2 regions of the Sporosarcina sp. So3-204 genome follow, and region 2 is predicted to be linked to the other one. Evidence: riboswitches for the same ligand, from Rfam matches in the RefSeq annotation. Region 2 holds a riboswitch; the other holds the start of a gene.

Region 1 (9,178 bases), 1.1 Mb from region 2:
TTCTCGCCAGGTGCTACAGTGTGCGATGTTGCACCTATGACTGGTTTCGTTTCTGGTTTCGTTTCTGGTTTTAGAACGGGTTTTGGATCAGGCTTTTTTTCTGGCTCAGGCTCTGGTTCTGGCTCTGGTTCTGGCTCTGGTTTAGTGTCCGGCAATACTTCAGGAGCCGGATCTGGTTTTGTTTCGATGTCAGGACTGGCTTCAGTTTTTCCGTTACCATTATCGACTATATCTACTTCAATATCCGTTTTTTCCGATTTGCCACCAGAAGTATTTTTACTCGTTTCAAACTGGACAGTTGTATTATCAACATCTACCTCTTCATTTCCTTTAGGTTTATACCAATTTGAAATAACGAATATCAAGATACATACAGGAATTAAAGTAAATAAAACTAGTATTATATTAATAATATTATGACGAGACCTTTTTTGTGGCTTTCGCGCGCTTCTATGTAATTCAGCGCGAGATGTAATACTCGATTTAGCGCTTCTATCACCCAGATTTATCTCTTTGCGATGTTCTTCAAATTCGGATTTATAATCTTTTTTATCCATAATCACATTCTCCTATCACAATCATACCTATCGTTCCCTCTATTATGGCGAATTTTGTCGGAAAAGTAAACGGACATCCTACCTATCAACCCAGAAGTTGAGTTAGCCTTTCAGACCAATTAGTTAAATGTCTAATTGTATTATTAGTTTTTTCGTTTACAAGCCATTCTTCATTTATTGCTCCACAAACCGAGCAACAACATTTAGGATTTCTAGACAATTTCTCATCAAAGTAATCAAGTAATGCCTCACGAATACAACTATCCCCTTTAACAACTTCAAGCATTCTTTGTAATTGACGTTCCTTCTTCAATCTTTGTTCCTGAATTCGAAGAACTGTCTCTTCTAAGGACATTCTCTCAAGATAAAACTCCGTCACTCTTTTACCGGTCTCACTTAATCCAGCTAACTGTGCTGCTTCAGATTTCGGAACCAACTCTGTAACCAACTGACTGAAGATCCGTATTTCCTCTTCGTCTGGAATATCATCCTGAATAATGAAACGAGTCTTCCTTTCATCGTCCCCTGAATAAAGCAAGGTAGTTATCGATAATTCATCGTCACGACCTGCTCTACCAACTTCTTGCATATATCCAGCTATCGTTGAAGGGATATGTTCATGAATAATTTGTCGTATATTACTTTTATGTATACCCATTCCAAAGGCATTTGTTGCACAAATCCATTCAATTTCCCCTGTCAAAAACTGTTGTTGGATGAACGCACGATCCTCTTGTTCCATTCCGGCATGATAACTAGAAACAGAATTACCTTGTGCCGTAAGCTCTGCCGCTAATTCATCTGATCGTTTTCTTGATGAAACATAAATAATACCCGGCCCCATCGTTCTCTTTACCCTGTCACATATCCAATCGGTTTTAGCAGAAATTGATGGAAGCTTGTTAATCGCATAGGATATATTTGGTCGATCAAGTGAAGAACGATGGATAATTGGATTTTCTAGATGTAAATACTCTTTAATTTCATCAGTCACCTGAACGTTTGCTGTCGCAGTTAATGCTAGCAAATTTGGTCGATCTATTTGTCGTAAAAACTCACCTATCCTTAAATAGTCCGGTCTAAAATCAAAGCCCCATTGTGAAATGCAATGCGCCTCATCAACAACAATAAGTGCAAGTTTAATACTTTTTAATTCAGCAGAAACGATAGGTTGTAACAGCATTTCGGGCGAGATAAACACAAACTTATAAGTTCTTAAATTTGCTATTATTTGATTACGTTCTGAAAAAGAAAGAAATGAATTTAATGCAACGACACGTTTTTCTCCATGTTGCTTCATAATAGCTACTTGATCTTCCATCAGTGCGACTAGTGGAGATATAATGAGAACCGTTCCCTCCAAAGCATAGGCCGGTAATTGGTAACATAATGATTTACCACTGCCCGTCGGTAAAATGGCTATCGTATCTTTCCCTACAATAACATCTTGAATAACCGCTTCTTGACCTGGCTTAAATTCACTATATCCAAATTTATTTCTTAATATATCTTTTATGTCCACTTCGAAACCTCCTCCGATTGCGAACTTAAAATTAATCGTAACTGAAAAAAAGAGAGTGTATTGAACTCTTCTTTTAAAATTTTTAAACGCTTTGTCCTAAGTTCATTTACCTTAACAAGTACAGCTTCTATATCGGTTTTCGCAACAAATTGCTCAATCGAGAAACTAGGATCATTTGCCGCAATTTCTACGAAATGATCCTCAATTGTACTAATCTTCAAATTACGTATTTTAGATATTTCTTCTATAGACAAGCCTTCAGCTAAATAAAAGTTTGTCCGCTTAGAAGAATCGGTCAAATAAGAAGTGACTTTTATGTTTTCCGTTATTTTTCTTAAAAATGCAAAATCAGTTGACGTTTCAATCACATCAAGTAAAAGATGTAGACTTTCAATAAAATAAAGATAGACGGATGTAGTTGTGATATGTAGCTGTTCAGCTAATTGGTCCCATGTCCACCCTGTTATTTCAAAACCGCCTAATCGATGCGTCAAAATACTTTTCTGTATATCTTTCATGCCACTTCTATCTATCAATTGTTGTATTTCAATCATAAATTCACGTGAGAAAGATGGCTCAGATATCGGTTGTCTAAACAAAAGTTTTTTTACAAACTGTTGAATCTCAATATTTTTTTGAATTGGTAAAAATGATTTCTCTCCTGCCTTAAAGTTTGATATCGTTTGTACGACTAGTGAAAGTCTTTCAAAAAACAGAATTTCATTCCCTCGATAATTAAATCCATTAAAACGAAAGTCATAAATTGATTTAACAGTATTCCGGCCATTCTCCGTCAGATGCACAATAGAGTCTTGGTCTATTAAAATCAAATTGGCATTTTCTAAAAAGTTTGCCGCTTTATCATATGTGTCTACTTTTAGTTTAGGTAAAATAGAAAAAAAGTCTCTTAAATTGTAATTATCAGCGTCTTGTAATGTTTGGCCAGAACGCTTACCCCTCAAAAGGTGGAGTCCCGCATAAATTGTTCGTTCACCGTCAAGTTTACATATAATCTTTAATAATAGAGATGAAAGTTCCATAATATATTCCTCTTTTCAAAGAAAAGTTGTTTTATGTTGAAAATTCCTACGAATTTCATTAGAATAGAGTCGGAGCAAGAAGTATAAATACGTCTCAGCGGAATTGCGGTCAGAGCTTAAGTCTTCGTGATACAGATCCGACAGCCTTTGCTTCAAGACACGTCGTTCCAAGCCCGAGTTGATCTATTCAGCCTGGGTTTGAAATACTTACTGAATTCAGGGAGACTATGCATTCATACCGTCACTTATTGAAGCAGGGACTTCTACTGGATTCAGCTAAACGGTAAAAAAGAGGAGATACGAACATGCCTAAATACACAATTGTCGATCAAGATACATGTATCGCTTGCGGAGCTTGTGGAGCTGCAGCGCCTGACATATACGACTATGACGATGACGGAATTGCATTTGTTATTCTAGATGATAACATGGGTACTGCAGAAGTACCAGAAGAGCTATTGGAGGACATGGAAGATGGTTTTGATGGTTGTCCAACTGACTCAATCAAAGTCGCTGACGAGTCTTTTGATGGCGACGCATTGAAATTTGAAGACTAATCAGAAAAGCCATTACGCCAAGACTGTTTTTCAATTTTCCAAGCTAACATAAACGAGATATAGTTAAAGGGTCGCTCTAGAATTCTAGAGCGACCCTTTATTATTTAAACATGCAAAAAAGGAATATGAACATTATATCAATCAAACATTAATTTATTTCTTTGTAGCTCAATCCATTGTTTCATCTTATTAAATAAAAGGATTGAGAGTGTTGCTAAAATAACACCTTTTATTAAGTTAAAAGGTAATATACCAAGTACAATCATAGTGTATAATGCATCACCTGTTACTGGCGGCATATTTAAGAAATATGTGTACATCGGTAAAAACACAACATAGTTTAAGAAGCTCATCCCAAAGGCCATTACCCCAGTACCTGCGATTAACCCAATTGTTAAGCCTTTTGCATTTCGGAACTTATTAAAGATAAAATAGATTGGTAAAATAAATAAAATACCCGTTGTAAAGTTAGCAATTTCACCGACTGGAACTCCAGTTGGACTTCCACTAAAAAACCAATGCATAATATTCTTAATTGCTTCAACTGTAATTCCAGCTACAGGTCCCAATGTCATTATTGCAAGTACTGCGGGAATCTCGCTAAAATCAAATTTCAAAAAACCTGGTAAAGCTGGTAATGGAAAATTAAATTGCATCAAAATTGTAGCGATACTTCCAAGCATTGCGACGACAATCATCTTACGTAATTTCTTATTATTCAATTGTTCCTCTCTCCTTGTGCGATTCACTTCTAAAGAGGAAAGGTCGGTTCGTCTTCGTTAACAACAAAAATCCCCATAGCAATTAAGCTTTAGGGAGTTACAAGGCACACTTAAACAAGCGTGTTATTTGTGAGTTGAACAAATAGACGTCCGCGCCTCCACCTTCTCCCATCCAGACTATACTGTCGGCTCTAGAATCTCACTAGAATCAGCTGTTAAGCTCGCGGGCTCGAAAATATAAATTTTCATTACCGCCGGTCGGGAATTCCACCCTGCCCCGAAGATGAATCAATATTTTTTTGTACATTATTATCATATACAATAAAAAGTACTTTGTAAACTCTTTAAGTCTACAAAGTACTTTTTCATTTTAATAATAACGGAATATTATTCGGTCCAATCGGCATTGGAAGTGGTTTACTAAAATCAAAGTCATACCACTCAACCTGAACTACGTTCTCAAATTGTACTTGTTTATCAAAACTTGCTGCAGTCAACAAAATACCATCTACAAGTTGTCTTGCCTCTTTAGGATCCATTGAATCTAAATCCAACGGTTTACGAAATTTTATCTTAGTCAATCCACTATTAACATCAACTATAACTTCAAATGAGATAGAATCCGGAATGACGGGTGAAAATATATCATTTGGTTTTATTCTCATCTCCTGAAGCGCTTCTTCAAGCGTCTCATAAGAAAATGCAAAATTAGACGACAGATATTCATTCCCATCTTCTTGCTTAAATAAGTAGTAATTATTATGATTACTACCACTCTTCAATTGCATCGGTTTACTAGGTTCCCCAACTTGATCAAATTCAGTTGAAGTGCCATTCTCATTTTCAAATTTGATTTCCTTGAAACCATAAAATGTATCATGTAGCGTTCCAAGGTAGACTGACATCGTTGCAGAAGCAACATCATAACCATGTCCATTCGGTAAAATATGTGCAAGCGAATCCTTTCTTCCAACTAATTCACCTTTATATGGATGGTAGTCATTAAAACCAAGGGCTTCTTCATCTAAATTGTTTGCATACATCTTATACAAATCCAAGCTTGTAGGTTCTGACTCCCCAAAGTCCTCAACGATCTGCTCTCTAGGTATAATGAACGTAACAGGAAGACTGGATGCAGCATCACTTGCAAGTCCAAGATGGAAGACTACCCCATCCAACACATCTTTATTATAAACAGCCGGGAAATAATTTGTTCCATTAGCCCTAGTATAAAGAGATGATGATTCAGCAGCAAAACTCGCAGATTCTTCTTCTGATGTATTCATATCTGAACTATCGCTAAGCGCTTTATTTTCAAGAGCTGAACCCGCATCTTCATCGTTCATTACTGCAGTTGAGTCTGATGCTTGATCCAAACTGTTATTATTCATAAGGAACATGGACGGCAGCAAAATACTGAAAATGAGCAATGCAGCGATAGCAACGATCGCAGGTATCCATTTACCAATCTTCTTCTTAGGTGCGTCATTTATTTGTTGTAACTTTAACCTCTTGAGCACAACTTCTTTAGATCGCGTATCTGTTAAATCTGGCATATCAAGAAGGATTTTCTCAATCTTTTTATCAGACCAATCCTTATTATTCATCGTCCATCATCCTTTCCACTGGGAAAGCATTTAGTTTATCTTGCAGTGATTTAATTGCTCTATGCTGGGTCGTTTTAACTTTCCCTTCTGACCAACCAAGAATTTCTGCTGATTCAGTTATAGACAGATCATGAATATAACGCATATGGATTACCATTTTCTGATCTCCTGTACAAGTGTCTAGTGCTTCCAATACCTTCTTCATATCATCGTTCATGATAACTTTAATATCTGGTTGTATAGCATCAGAAATGAGTTCACTTTTCTCCCAGTCAAATTTATCAAAATCACGCTTTCTACGCACTGCACTTTTCCTGAAATAATCTATCGCAACATTCTTTGCAATAGAAAATAACCATGTCTTTTCAGAACTCTTCCCTTCAAAGTTATCATAAGCACGAAGAACTCTCACATATACCTCATGCGAAAGATCCTCAGCCTGGTCACGATCCCTAGTTAAGTAAATCAAAAACTTAAATAGATCGTGATGATACTCTTCATACAACCGATGGAAAACAGAGTCATCCATATTATCCCCTCGTTCATTCTATTAGTCGTTTGTCTTCTAGAAAAGTTACACTTTTTTTATTGGAAGCGTACAAGTCATAATTGTACCTTTTTCTTCCCCACGAGAAGCAGAAATCATTCCACCATGGGAATCGATTATATTTTTAGCGATTGCGAGTCCAAGTCCAGTCCCGCCTTTACCACGCGTTCTCGCTTTGTCAGCCTTATAAAACCTCTCAAAGACAAACGGTAAATCTTCTTCAGAAATACCAAAACCTGTATCAGAAACAGTTAATTGACACATATCTTTATATTTATGTGCACTAAGAGTCACACTACCACCATCAGGTGTATGCCGGATCGCATTATCAATTAAGTTAGTAAATACTTGCTCAACACGATCTTCATCGATTGGACAAACAATCTCTTCCTTAGGATATTCAAAAATTAACGCGACATTCGCATCTCGTGCAGCTTGCATGAACTTGTTCACTATTCTCTCTAAAAACAAAATTAGGGAGACATCTTCTTTATAAAGAGTCATATGGCCGGATTCCATACGAGCAAGATCTAATAAGTCGGTCACAAGACGACCCATCCGTTTAGATTCCTCATGTATTATTTGAATCATTTCATCTCTTTCTTCATCACTTGTCGTTACGCCATCCAGAATCGCTTCACTATAGCCTTGAAGCATAGATATCGGCGTTCGGAGTTCGTGAGATACATTAGCAATAAAATCTGAACGAAGCTTATCTAACTGATGCTGGTCAGTCATATCCCTTAGAACGGCAACCGCTCCTCGAATGCTATTCCCACTATACAATGGGCTAATTGAAATATTATAAAATTGACCACCAAGTTCTAATTCATCTTCAACTTCTTCAGAAAAAGTAACTACATGGTCTAACATATGAAATAATTCAGGTGGAATCGCTTCATTAGGGGACCCTGTTTTAAAAAACCAGTTTTGTAGTAGTCTTTCTGCTTGGGGATTACTTCTTAATATTGTGCCATCCCTATTAAACGTAATTACCGCATCAGTCATTGATGTAAGTATACTTGAAAGTTGCTCTTTTTCCTGACTGATTAATTCAACATGATATTTAAGTTGACTTCCCATTTGGTTAAAAGCTGTAGATAACTGTCCAATCTCATCATTTTGCAAGTATGGTAAACGTGTATCAAAATTACCCTTTGACAATTCAAGTGCGGCCTGTCGTACTTTTCTAAGTGGTGAGGTAATTCTAGTTGACAAGAAAAAAGCAAAAATTGTCGTTAAAATAAAAGCTATAAACGCTGATAAAAAAACAATATTGGTAGTTCTTTTAGTAGTTGCACGAATGGCTTCCAGACTTTGATAAATATATACAGTACCACTGATTCCAGAATCAGTAGTGAAAGGATCTGCTAAAACTATGTACTTCTCCAATACACCATCTTCAGATATTGAAGGCAAAATCATTTCTTTAATTACTTGATTCTCAGAAATCTGACTTAATGACAGTTTTTTATTCGATAATATTTCTTTTTCAATCTGTTTCTTATTTAAACCTTTATGAAATGTATGTATTACTTTTCCGTCATCACCGACAATAATTGCATTCGTTTCATTATCTAAAATATCAAGCACAATTAGAGGCATTAAAGATTGTACTTCCTGTTCTAAAACAACTTTACCAATCATGGCTGCTTCTCTTCTAAGTGTTTCTTCAGCTTGCTCACGATGGAAGTTTCCAAGGAACTCTAAAAGTAAGGCCGTTACAATAAACAATATAAAAGCAACGAGAAGCAATATGGTTGCCCATAGCTTCCCGACGATTGAATTCCATATTCTATTCATTGTGAGCCTCGAATTTGTATCCGACACCCCAAACTGTAACTATCATTTTTGCAGAGCTTTCAGATACCCGACTTAGTTTTTCACGAAGTCGCTTAACATGTGTATCTACTGTACGAAGATCCCCAAAGAATTCATAATGCCAAACTTCTTTTAATAGCTGTTCACGATCAAATACCTTATCAGGTGATTTCGCCAAGAAATATAATAATTCGTATTCTTTTGGCGTCAAATTAACTTCTTGTCCTTCAGCAGTCACGCGATGAGCATCATGGTCAATTGTAAGCTGTGGAAAAACGACCAAGTCTTTCGATGTTGAACCAGTAGCCACACCAGGAAATGTCACCGACCTACGTAACATAGCTTTTACTCTTAAGACTACTTCACGAGGACTAAATGGTTTTACTATGTAATCATCTGCACCTAATTCAAATCCTGTTACACGATCTGATTCTTCGCCTTTAGCAGTAAGCATTATTACAGGCGTCATATTTTTATTTTCTCTTAAATCTTCTAATACTTCCAAACCGTCTTTTTCAGGCATCATCTGGTCAAGTAAAATACAATGGTAATCGGTTTCATAAGCTTTTTCAAGCGCCTCTAAACCATCAACTGCTTCATCCACTTCATAACCTTCACGCGTTAAGTACATTGTTAGTAAGCGGCGAATTCTATCTTCATCATCTACGACTAATATCGATACTTTTTCTTCCATTATTTACTACCCCTCTTCTTTGACTGGCTTGTTCCTCTATTGTACAACTAGTCTATTCTAAAAAGAAATAAAAGACCGTACGGACATCTGTTTCCGCCCGTACAGTCTTAA
Region 2 (9,178 bases):
TGTGCGATAGCAATTGGTTGATTGTCAATCGAGTACATGTTTTCCTGTAGATGATTCAATTCAACCAAGTCATTTATTAATTTATTTAGACGTTCAGTTTCTTTTTCTATTGTAGTTAAATAACTTTCAGCCTCTTCTGGTGATGTATAAATTTTCTGCTTCAGTGCATGGGTATATCCGCTAATATAGGTAAGCGGGGTCCGCAGCTCATGCACAACATTGGAAGTAAATTCTTTTTTTCGTTCTTCTTGTTTTTCCAAAGAAAGACTCATCATATTAAAAGCTTCAGTTAATTGGCCTATTTCGTCATCACGGTCAATTTGAAGGCGACTCGAATAATCCCCTTGTGACACTTCAACAGCCTGTTGTTGAAGACGTTTAAGTGGATTGAATAATGATTTCCAAAATCTACTGATTACTAGAAAAAGAATGCAAAAAAACAATGCACCGATTACTAAAAGTATAGGTATGCTATCCCTGAATACATCTTGAATCGCTGTCAACGGAACATAAATATATATAAATCCAATTAATCCAGACTCACCTTTAATCGGAAAAATGGCTCCTATGATTTCACGATCTAACTCTTCTACAAACCCCTCCTTAACAACATACTTTCCTTCTTCCAAATCTGCCTGGTCACTAGGGTCAATAAGTGTTTCATAATTAACTTTATACGGAAAATGAGATGATAATTTATCCAAATCATCAACCACTATAACTTCATATTCAGATATAATATTGTACCACTGAATTTTCTCGATAATTTCATCACTTAGTTCACCATAATGGTAATTTGAAGCTGTTCGCTTCCCTTGGTAAATGACAGATTCTTCAATACTTGATAGATACAAAGCGGAGTATAGATAATGGATGAAGAAAAAAGAAAAAAGTATAGTAAATCCAATACTTGATAGTAGTAGTAAAAAAACTTTCTTACTCAATGTTAGTTTTGTCTTTTTCAATTTTACACCTCGAATTTGTATCCGACTCCCCAAACGGTTTCAATCAAAACACCGTAACTACCCATTTTCAACCTTAATGTTTTAACGTGGGTATCTACAGTTCGCTCACTGCTATTATGATGTTCTCCCCATACGAATTGTAGTAGTTGTTCTCTGGAGAAAGCACGACCCCTGTTTTTAACAAGTAATTGAAGTAGACCAAATTCTTTTAATGTTAATGACAAAGTCACATTATTAATCGTTGTTGTATGTGACTCTATATCAATAATAATAGGACCAGCTTTTAATAATTCAAGGGGTTGTAAATTCTGATAAGTACGTCTAAGTACAGATTCAACACGGGCTAAAAGTTCGGCGGGAAGAAAAGGCTTTACAATATAATCATCTCCACCAAGTTTTAATCCATTCACTTTATCCCATTCATCGCCTTTAGCTGATAAAAAGATAAGTGGGATTTTATAATTTTGTTGAACTTCATGGGCAAATGTAAAACCATCCATATAGGGCATCATTACATCAACAATGAAGAGATCTGGCGACGTTTTCTCTATTAAAGAAAGGGCATGAACACCATCAATGGCATCTATGACATTATATCCTTCTGTTTCTAAAAACTTTCGAACAAGCTCTCTCATTTGACTTTCATCATCTATAATCATGATTGTGTAGCCTTTCATTAATATGCCTCATTTCATTAAGTAATAGTTTTTTACTAAGTGAATCAATTTCATAATGATCTTAATCTGCTACAACGACGCAATATATAGTTTGAGAACGCTTCAACTCAACTATATATTGTGGTGGAGTAGCAATAAAACCCAATTATGAAATTGATTGATGTACTAACTTTAGAGTAAATATATGAAGTTCTTGTGAAAAAACAATTTACAAGGACTTCACAAATAGTTCGTGATTGTCTCTTATAATTATACTGAACTTAACGTTTATAGGTAAGTATTTAGAAAGAGGAGGAAGTAAATTGAAAAAGTTTTTATGGTTGTCTTTACTAATAGTGATAATGGGTGTACTCTCTGCTTGCGGAAATAAAGGTGAGGAAGACGATGTAATTGAAGAAGTTGAAGTCCATGCGATTGAAGCTGCTTTAACAGCGACAGAAAAAGTAGCTATTGGTGAAAAAGTAGATATAGAAGTCCTTGTTACTTATGGTGATGAAAAAGTTGAGGATGCTGATAAAGTAGCGTTTGAAATATGGGAAGAAGGTAAAAAGGACGAAAGTATCACGATTGAATCCAAAAATAAAAAAGGTGGAATATATTCTGCAGAAACAACATTTGACCATGATGGTACCTTTAATATTCAGTCACATGTAGATGCAAGAGCTCAGCATACAATGCCAATAGTAATTGCAACGGTTGGAGACGGTGGCAATTATGAAGAAGCTGAAGCGGAAGAAGGTAACGAAAACGGTCATCATGCGGATGGTTTTTCGATGCATTTCATGAAGCCTGAAGAAGTAATAATTAATGCGGAAAATGAACTAATGGTACATTTAGAACTTGACGGTAAGGCATTTGAGACGGCTAAAGTACGTTATGAAATTTGGAATGCTGACGAAGAGGGGAAGCATGATTGGATAGATGTAGAACAGCCTAAAGCGGGCGAATACACTGCGAATTATATATTTGAAAAAGCAGGGAATTTTAATATTCAAGTTCATGTTCAAGATGACCAAGACTTACATGAACACGAAATACATGAAATTATTGTATCGGAATAATTAATAGTGCCTCCACAACTTTTCAATTCGTTGTGGAGGCTTTTCATATGTTTGGGAAGAAATTGTAATCTACTGAGAAATGTGATAATATTAAAATATTCAATCCCTATTGGTTAGGTTGGATTATGTGATGCTGTAATAGGTTACTTGGAAAATAGAGAAAAAGGAGAGATTTCGATGAAGGAAATGAATGTTGAAAGCTTTAACTTGGATCATACGAAAGTAGCTGCACCTTACGTGCGTTTAGCGGGCCAGATTCAAGGGGCGAATGGTGATGAAGTTTACAAATATGATCTTCGTTTTAAACAGCCGAACAAGGAATTTATAGAAATGCCTGCACTTCATTCAATAGAGCATATTATGGCGGAAACAATTCGAAACTATTCAGACAACATAGTAGATATCAGTCCTATGGGATGTCAAACTGGTTTTTATTTATCTGTAATTAATCATGAGAATTATGATGAAATATTAACGATTTTAGAAAATACATTGAATGATGTATTGCTCGCAACAGAAGTACCAGCGTGTAACATTTTTCAATGTGGTTGGGCAGAGAGTCATAGCTTAGAAGGTGCGAAAGAGCTCGCAAAAGAAATGCTCGCGAAGAAAGATGAGTGGGCACAAGTATTTGCCGTAGAAGCGTAATTAAAAGTATGGAGCAATTCGCCTTATTTTATATGTGTAAAATGGGTTTCTCATAATAGAAATCCATAAATATTTCTATTCGCAAATTGGAAAACGCACAGACATAAAAATGTCTGTGCGTTTTATTCAATATTCACATCATCCATTCGTCCATAATACCAAGTATAAAATTCAACAGCCATTTCATGTGGAATATCACTTATACTGGCATGATGAACTGGTTTTGCCTGGTTAATCGTCTCGATGGATGCGAGTCCTAGTATTTGTTGGAATTTATTTCTTGAAACGCTAATTTCAACGATTTTATCTCTTCTTGAAATGAAAGTAGATGTCTCAAGAATACCTGTTTTAAATTGAATGAATTTCCCATTTAAAACATAGCGTGTGTTTACGTAATCAGCTATTCGCGAGCTGATAATAAGAAGTAAAAGTGCTGCAGATAAAATCCACCAAGCCTGTTCAGTATTTAATAATGTTGGTTTAAAATAGATGAGTACTGCGGTTACGATAACCCAAAACCAACTAGGTTTTAATAAACGTACCCAGAATGACTTTTTCGGAAGTCGATTCATCATTTGCGTAACTTCATATGACGGCAATAGTTCATGTATCATCTCATAGGCCCGTTTAACAGGCAGAAAAGGATAAAGTGAATTAGTATCAAGTGATAATTCTCCAACGCTTCCAACGCTGATTAATTTGATTTCAACAAGACCAAGTATCCGTTTCATTGTGGATTGTGTAATCTCTATGGCTTGTACACGGTCTTTCTTAATTTTAAATGCGGATTCATCTAAAACACCTTTTGTAATATAGATACTTAAATTATCTGAAGAGATTTCGTACTTACCGTATTTTAGGAAAGCACGAACGATTCCAAATCCCATAGAAATGATAAATAAGAAAATAACGACGATTGCGATAAACCACCCAGAACTGAGTATCTTCTCAATAACTCCTTCAGCTTTATCTTCGATATTAAAAAATTGATTAATTTTAAAGAAAAGAGAAGCGATTAAAGGAATAAGAAATAGGAAACTTAGTGAAGTAAATGATGCTTTTATGATATCCATTTTAGTCGGTGTAAAGTGAATAAGTCTATCTTCTACTATTTTTTCCGAAGAATCATCCATTTCATCACTTTCGATTTCAAGGGATTCATTAAGTTCAGGATTTTTAACTTGTGATTCGATTTGATCGGCTTCATTTTTTGTTACTACTTCAAAAAAAACTGAAGAATCTATACCTGTCATACCAGTTTCAAATTTAATAGACGTAACTTTGAATAACTTGTGAAGAAATGTCGTTCTACGTTGAACGTTTTGAACTTTTGAAAAAGGAATTGTCCGTTGAGATTTAGAAAAAATGCCTTTGTTTAAATGAAACGAAGTGTCATCCAATTTATACTTTAGTGTAAACCATTTTAAAATAATCCAAATAATAGATATTGTAACAAATAGAAAGAATGCTAATCTGCCATATTTAATAAAAGTTGAATCAGATCCGTTTTTAAAGACAAACAGTAATAAGAAGGCGAAAAAAATATTTTTAATTAGATTCCAAAGGTCAAAAAGCATTAGAAGTGGATTAAAGCGTTTAATGTCATGCATTATTCCACTTCCTTTATTTTTGCAAAATGAGCAATTTGATTTCTTAGTTCTAATGCAACTTTTTCAGGAAGGGCGGGTATTCCATGTGATGATCCCATCGTTTCGATAGATATTGAATAGAGCCCATATTTCCGCAGAAGTGGGCCTTGGTTAGTTGCAACAGACTGTATTTTGGTCATAGGGACAAGTTGATGTACTTCATTGAATGCCCCAGACTTTAATTGTAAAAACTCCGAATCAACCCCATAACGCCAGTGTTTGTAACTTAAATAAGGCTCAATTACTACCGACCACACAGCTGACAACAACGTCAAGATAGAAATTCCAATGAGAATTCTACCAACCCAAATATTCCATGAGAAGTAATGAACTACAAAAAGTAATACAGCAAGAATAATAAATCCGGTTAAATGGGTAATTGACTCACGAATCACCCAAACTTTTACAACGTCTTTTGAGAGTCGTTCTTTTGGTGATATAATTTGGCTATACATGTAAACACTCCTATGAATCTAAATTATTGTATGCATACTGTTAATTATGGATTAAATTTCGTTATAATTTTTAAAAAGATATAACTCTAGTTTGTCTTAATACAGCGAATCTGTCAAAAAAACAAAAATATTTTTGATTTTAATAATGTAGTGTGATAAATTAGCATTAGTTCTTGTTAACAAACACTTCGGGGCAAGGTGAAATTCCTTACCGGCGGTAATCGAGTGGTTCACTCGTTAGTCCGTGACCTGTCTTCTTCGGAAGATGGCTGAACTGGTGAAATTCCAGTACCGACAGTTAAAGTCTGGATGGGAGAAGTTGTTTGAGACAATTACTATGTTCGATCCGTTCTGCTCTTTTCTTAATATTAGAAAGGGGGGATTTTTATGGATCATAAATTTTATATGAAACTTGCTCTCGACCTAGCACGAAGCGCAGAAGGACAAACGTCACCAAATCCACTTGTCGGCGCTGTTTGTGTGATAGATGGTCAGATTCTTGGGACAGGTGCGCATTTGAAAGCAGGAACACCCCACGCAGAGGTACATGCGTTAACAATGGCAGGAGAAGCATCAGTTGGTGCAGATCTTTACGTTACGTTAGAACCTTGTGCACACACTGGTAAAACACCACCTTGTGCAAAATTAATCATCTCTAGTGGGATTCGTCGTGTTTTCATCGCATCCATCGATCCGTTTCCGTCAGTCAATGGAAGAGGAATTGAATTGCTTAAAAATGCCGGAATTGAAGTAGAAATCGGTATTCTACAAGAAGAGGCAGAGCATATAAATCGAGCATTTTTTCATTTTGTCAAATACGGTCAACCATACGTTACCTTGAAAGCAGCCGCGACACTTGACGGTCGTCTTTCAACGCAAACTGGGGACAGCAAATGGATTACTTCGGCAGATTCACGAACCGATGTCCATCACCTCCGCCATACCCACGATGCTATTTTGGTAGGCGTAGAAACCGTACTTCACGATAATCCTTTCCTCACCACCCGTTTGCCCCATGGTGGAAAGAATCCAATACGTATTATTTTAGACAGGCATCTTAGGACGCCAAAAACAGCAAATGTTGTAACAGATTGTGCAGTTGAAACAATTATATTCACACTCGATTCCGAGCGTTCGGAAACGGTTTTTTCAGCATATCCATTTGTTACAATTGAGTCGATACCTGAGGAAATAAACTTTTTAGAAGAAGTATTAAAACGTCTTGCAAATAAAGGAATTATGACTTTATTTGTAGAGGGCGGAAGTCAGGTACATTCGAGTTTCATCGATGCTGGTCTTGCAGATGAGCTTTATTTGTACATGGCACCTAAGTTAATAGGAAACGGCTCTACTTTATTTGCCGATAACTCGAGAAATGTCATGTCGGAAAGTGAAACCTTAGCGTTCATAGATGTGAAGAAAATTGGTGAAGATATTAGGTTGCATGCTAAATTTTTGAAGGAGGAATAGCGAAGATGTTCACTGGAATTGTGGAAGAAATTGGAACGGTTTCATCCGTTACCCCTGGCGCTACTTCACTTCAACTAGTAATTAAATGTGAGAAAGTTATAGAAGATGTAAATAAAGGAGATAGCATTGCAGTTAATGGTGTTTGTCTCACAGTATCGACCTTTTCGAAGAGTCATTTTACTGCTGATGTCATGCCTGAAACGGTGAAAGCAACAACACTACAAGCACTTCGTTCAGGCAGTGTCGTTAATTTAGAGCGTGCTATGGCGGCAAATGGACGTTTTGGTGGTCATTTTGTAAGTGGTCACGTTGATGGAACAGGTGAAATCATTACTGTTCGTAAAATAGAAAACGCCGTTTATATGGAAATTAGTATTGCACCTGAACTACTGAATTATTTCATTCCTAAAGGATCAGTCACTGTAGATGGCACATCACTTACGGTGTTTGGTGTTACGAAAATGGGTTTTATTATTTCTTTAATTCCTGTCACGCAAGAAGATTCAGTAATTGGTCGTAAAAGAATTGGCGATAAAGTAAATATTGAATGCGATATGCTTGCGAAATATATCGAACAACTACTTACGAAAAAGGAAGTTCACGCAAGTAGTGGGCTAACGATGGATAAGCTTTTAGCAAATGGTTTTCTAGATTAAGGGGTGAACGAATTGTATGCAACAGTAGAAAAAGCACTAGAAGAATTAAAAAAAGGTAAAGTTATCATTGTTGTAGATGATGAAGACCGTGAAAATGAAGGTGACTTTGTTGCACTAGGAGAGTTTGCGACCGCTGAAGTGATTAATTTCATGGCGACTGAAGGACGTGGTTTAATCTGTGTTCCAATTGAAGAGGAAAAAGCTACACAGTTAGACTTAAACTTAATGACGGCAAACAACAGTGATGCATATGGTACCGCCTTCACCATAAGCGTGGATCATGAATCTTGTCATACTGGCATTTCTGCTTTTGAAAGATCTGGAACAATCTTGAACATGCTTGGGCAAGATGCCCGTCCATCAAATTTTAAGCGTCCGGGACATATTTTTCCTTTAGTAGCAAAACCAGGTGGTGTGTTAAAACGTGCAGGACATACAGAAGCTGCAGTCGATTTAGCAAGACTTGCTGGAAGTGAACCAATTGGCGTTATTTGTGAAATTATAAATCATGATGGAACAATGGCAAGAAATCCTCAGTTGCTAGAACTTGCAAAGAAGCTGGACCTAGTTGTTTTGACAATTAAAGATCTGATTGCATACCGACGCGCGACAGAAATGCTAATCGAACGTGTTGTTGATGTTAATTTACCAACAGAATTTGGTGACTTTACTGCTGTTACCTATATTGAAAAATTGACTGGCCGCGAACATATTGCTTTGGTTAAAGGCAATGTTGAAATTGCGGAGAATGTATTAGTTCGTGTGCATTCTGAATGTTTAACGGGTGACGTTTTCGGATCAAGTAAATGTGATTGCGGACCACAACTTCATGCAGCGCTTGCGCAAATAGAGGAAGCCGGAACAGGAGTAATGCTTTATATGCGCCAAGAAGGACGCGGTATCGGTCTAGTTAATAAAATGAAAGCATATAAACTTCAAGAAGAAGGCTATGATACGGTTGAAGCAAATGAGAAGTTGGGATTTGCTGATGATTTAAGAGATTATGGAATTGGTGCTCAAATTTTACGTGATCTTGGTCTGACAACAATTCATTTGCTGACGAATAATCCTCGTAAAATAGCTGGACTTGCAGGCCATGACCTTGAAATTACTAAGCGTATACAAATAGAAATGCCTTTGAAAAAAGAAAATTTGAATTATATGGAAACGAAGAAAAACAAACTTGGACACTTGTTACATAATTGAGGGGGAATTTAAATGGGTACAATTTATGAAGGACATTTAGTTGGTACAGGGTTAAAGATAGGAATCGTTGTTGCAAGATTTAATGAGTTTATTACAGGGAAACTTTTAGGTGGGGCTGAAGACGCACTACGACGTCATGGCGTTGATAACGAAGATGTGGATGTTGCTTGGGTACCAGGTGCTTATGAAATTCCACTCGTTGCAAAAAAGATGGCTGCAAGCGGGAATTACGATGCAATTATTACGCTTGGAACAGTTATTCGTGGTGCTACACCCCATTTTGACTATGTATGTAGTGAAGTCGCAAAAGGTGTTTCAGCGATAAACATGCAAGAGGGAATCCCGGTTATTTTCGGCGTACTAACGACAGATACAATTGAACAAGCAATTG

What was found. Region 2 has a riboswitch for FMN ahead of ribD (bifunctional diaminohydroxyphosphoribosylaminopyrimidine deaminase/5-amino-6-(5-phosphoribosylamino)uracil reductase RibD). Riboswitches for the same ligand answer to the same signal wherever they lie in the genome.
Region 1: another riboswitch for FMN. It lies ahead of AC3RV6_RS06665 (ECF transporter S component); the one in region 2 lies ahead of ribD (bifunctional diaminohydroxyphosphoribosylaminopyrimidine deaminase/5-amino-6-(5-phosphoribosylamino)uracil reductase RibD).

The regions. Positions count from the first base shown of each region.
Region 1 is NZ_CM176485.1:1,383,550-1,392,727, reverse strand. Features, by position in the region: gene AC3RV6_RS06685 (LysM peptidoglycan-binding domain-containing protein) at 1-557, opposite strand, end outside; gene AC3RV6_RS06680 (RecQ family ATP-dependent DNA helicase) at 643-2,079, opposite strand; gene AC3RV6_RS06675 (YpbB family protein) at 2,070-3,119, opposite strand; gene AC3RV6_RS06670 (4Fe-4S domain-containing protein) at 3,425-3,676, shown strand; gene AC3RV6_RS06665 (ECF transporter S component) at 3,814-4,398, opposite strand; FMN riboswitch at 4,555-4,687, opposite strand; gene AC3RV6_RS06660 (hypothetical protein) at 4,764-6,005, opposite strand; gene AC3RV6_RS06655 (sigma-70 family RNA polymerase sigma factor) at 5,998-6,534, opposite strand; gene AC3RV6_RS06650 (ATP-binding protein) at 6,580-8,355, opposite strand; gene AC3RV6_RS06645 (response regulator transcription factor) at 8,348-9,067, opposite strand.
Region 2 is NZ_CM176485.1:2,523,029-2,532,206, reverse strand. Features, by position in the region: gene AC3RV6_RS12485 (sensor histidine kinase) at 1-965, opposite strand, end outside; gene AC3RV6_RS12480 (response regulator transcription factor) at 968-1,642, opposite strand; gene AC3RV6_RS12475 (FixH family protein) at 1,945-2,703, shown strand; gene AC3RV6_RS12470 (S-ribosylhomocysteine lyase) at 2,881-3,351, shown strand; gene AC3RV6_RS12465 (PH domain-containing protein) at 3,474-4,961, opposite strand; gene AC3RV6_RS12460 (PH domain-containing protein) at 4,961-5,455, opposite strand; FMN riboswitch at 5,636-5,780, shown strand; gene ribD (bifunctional diaminohydroxyphosphoribosylaminopyrimidine deaminase/5-amino-6-(5-phosphoribosylamino)uracil reductase RibD) at 5,843-6,925, shown strand; gene ribE (riboflavin synthase) at 6,931-7,581, shown strand; gene AC3RV6_RS12445 (bifunctional 3,4-dihydroxy-2-butanone-4-phosphate synthase/GTP cyclohydrolase II) at 7,594-8,787, shown strand; gene ribH (6,7-dimethyl-8-ribityllumazine synthase) at 8,800-9,178, shown strand, end outside.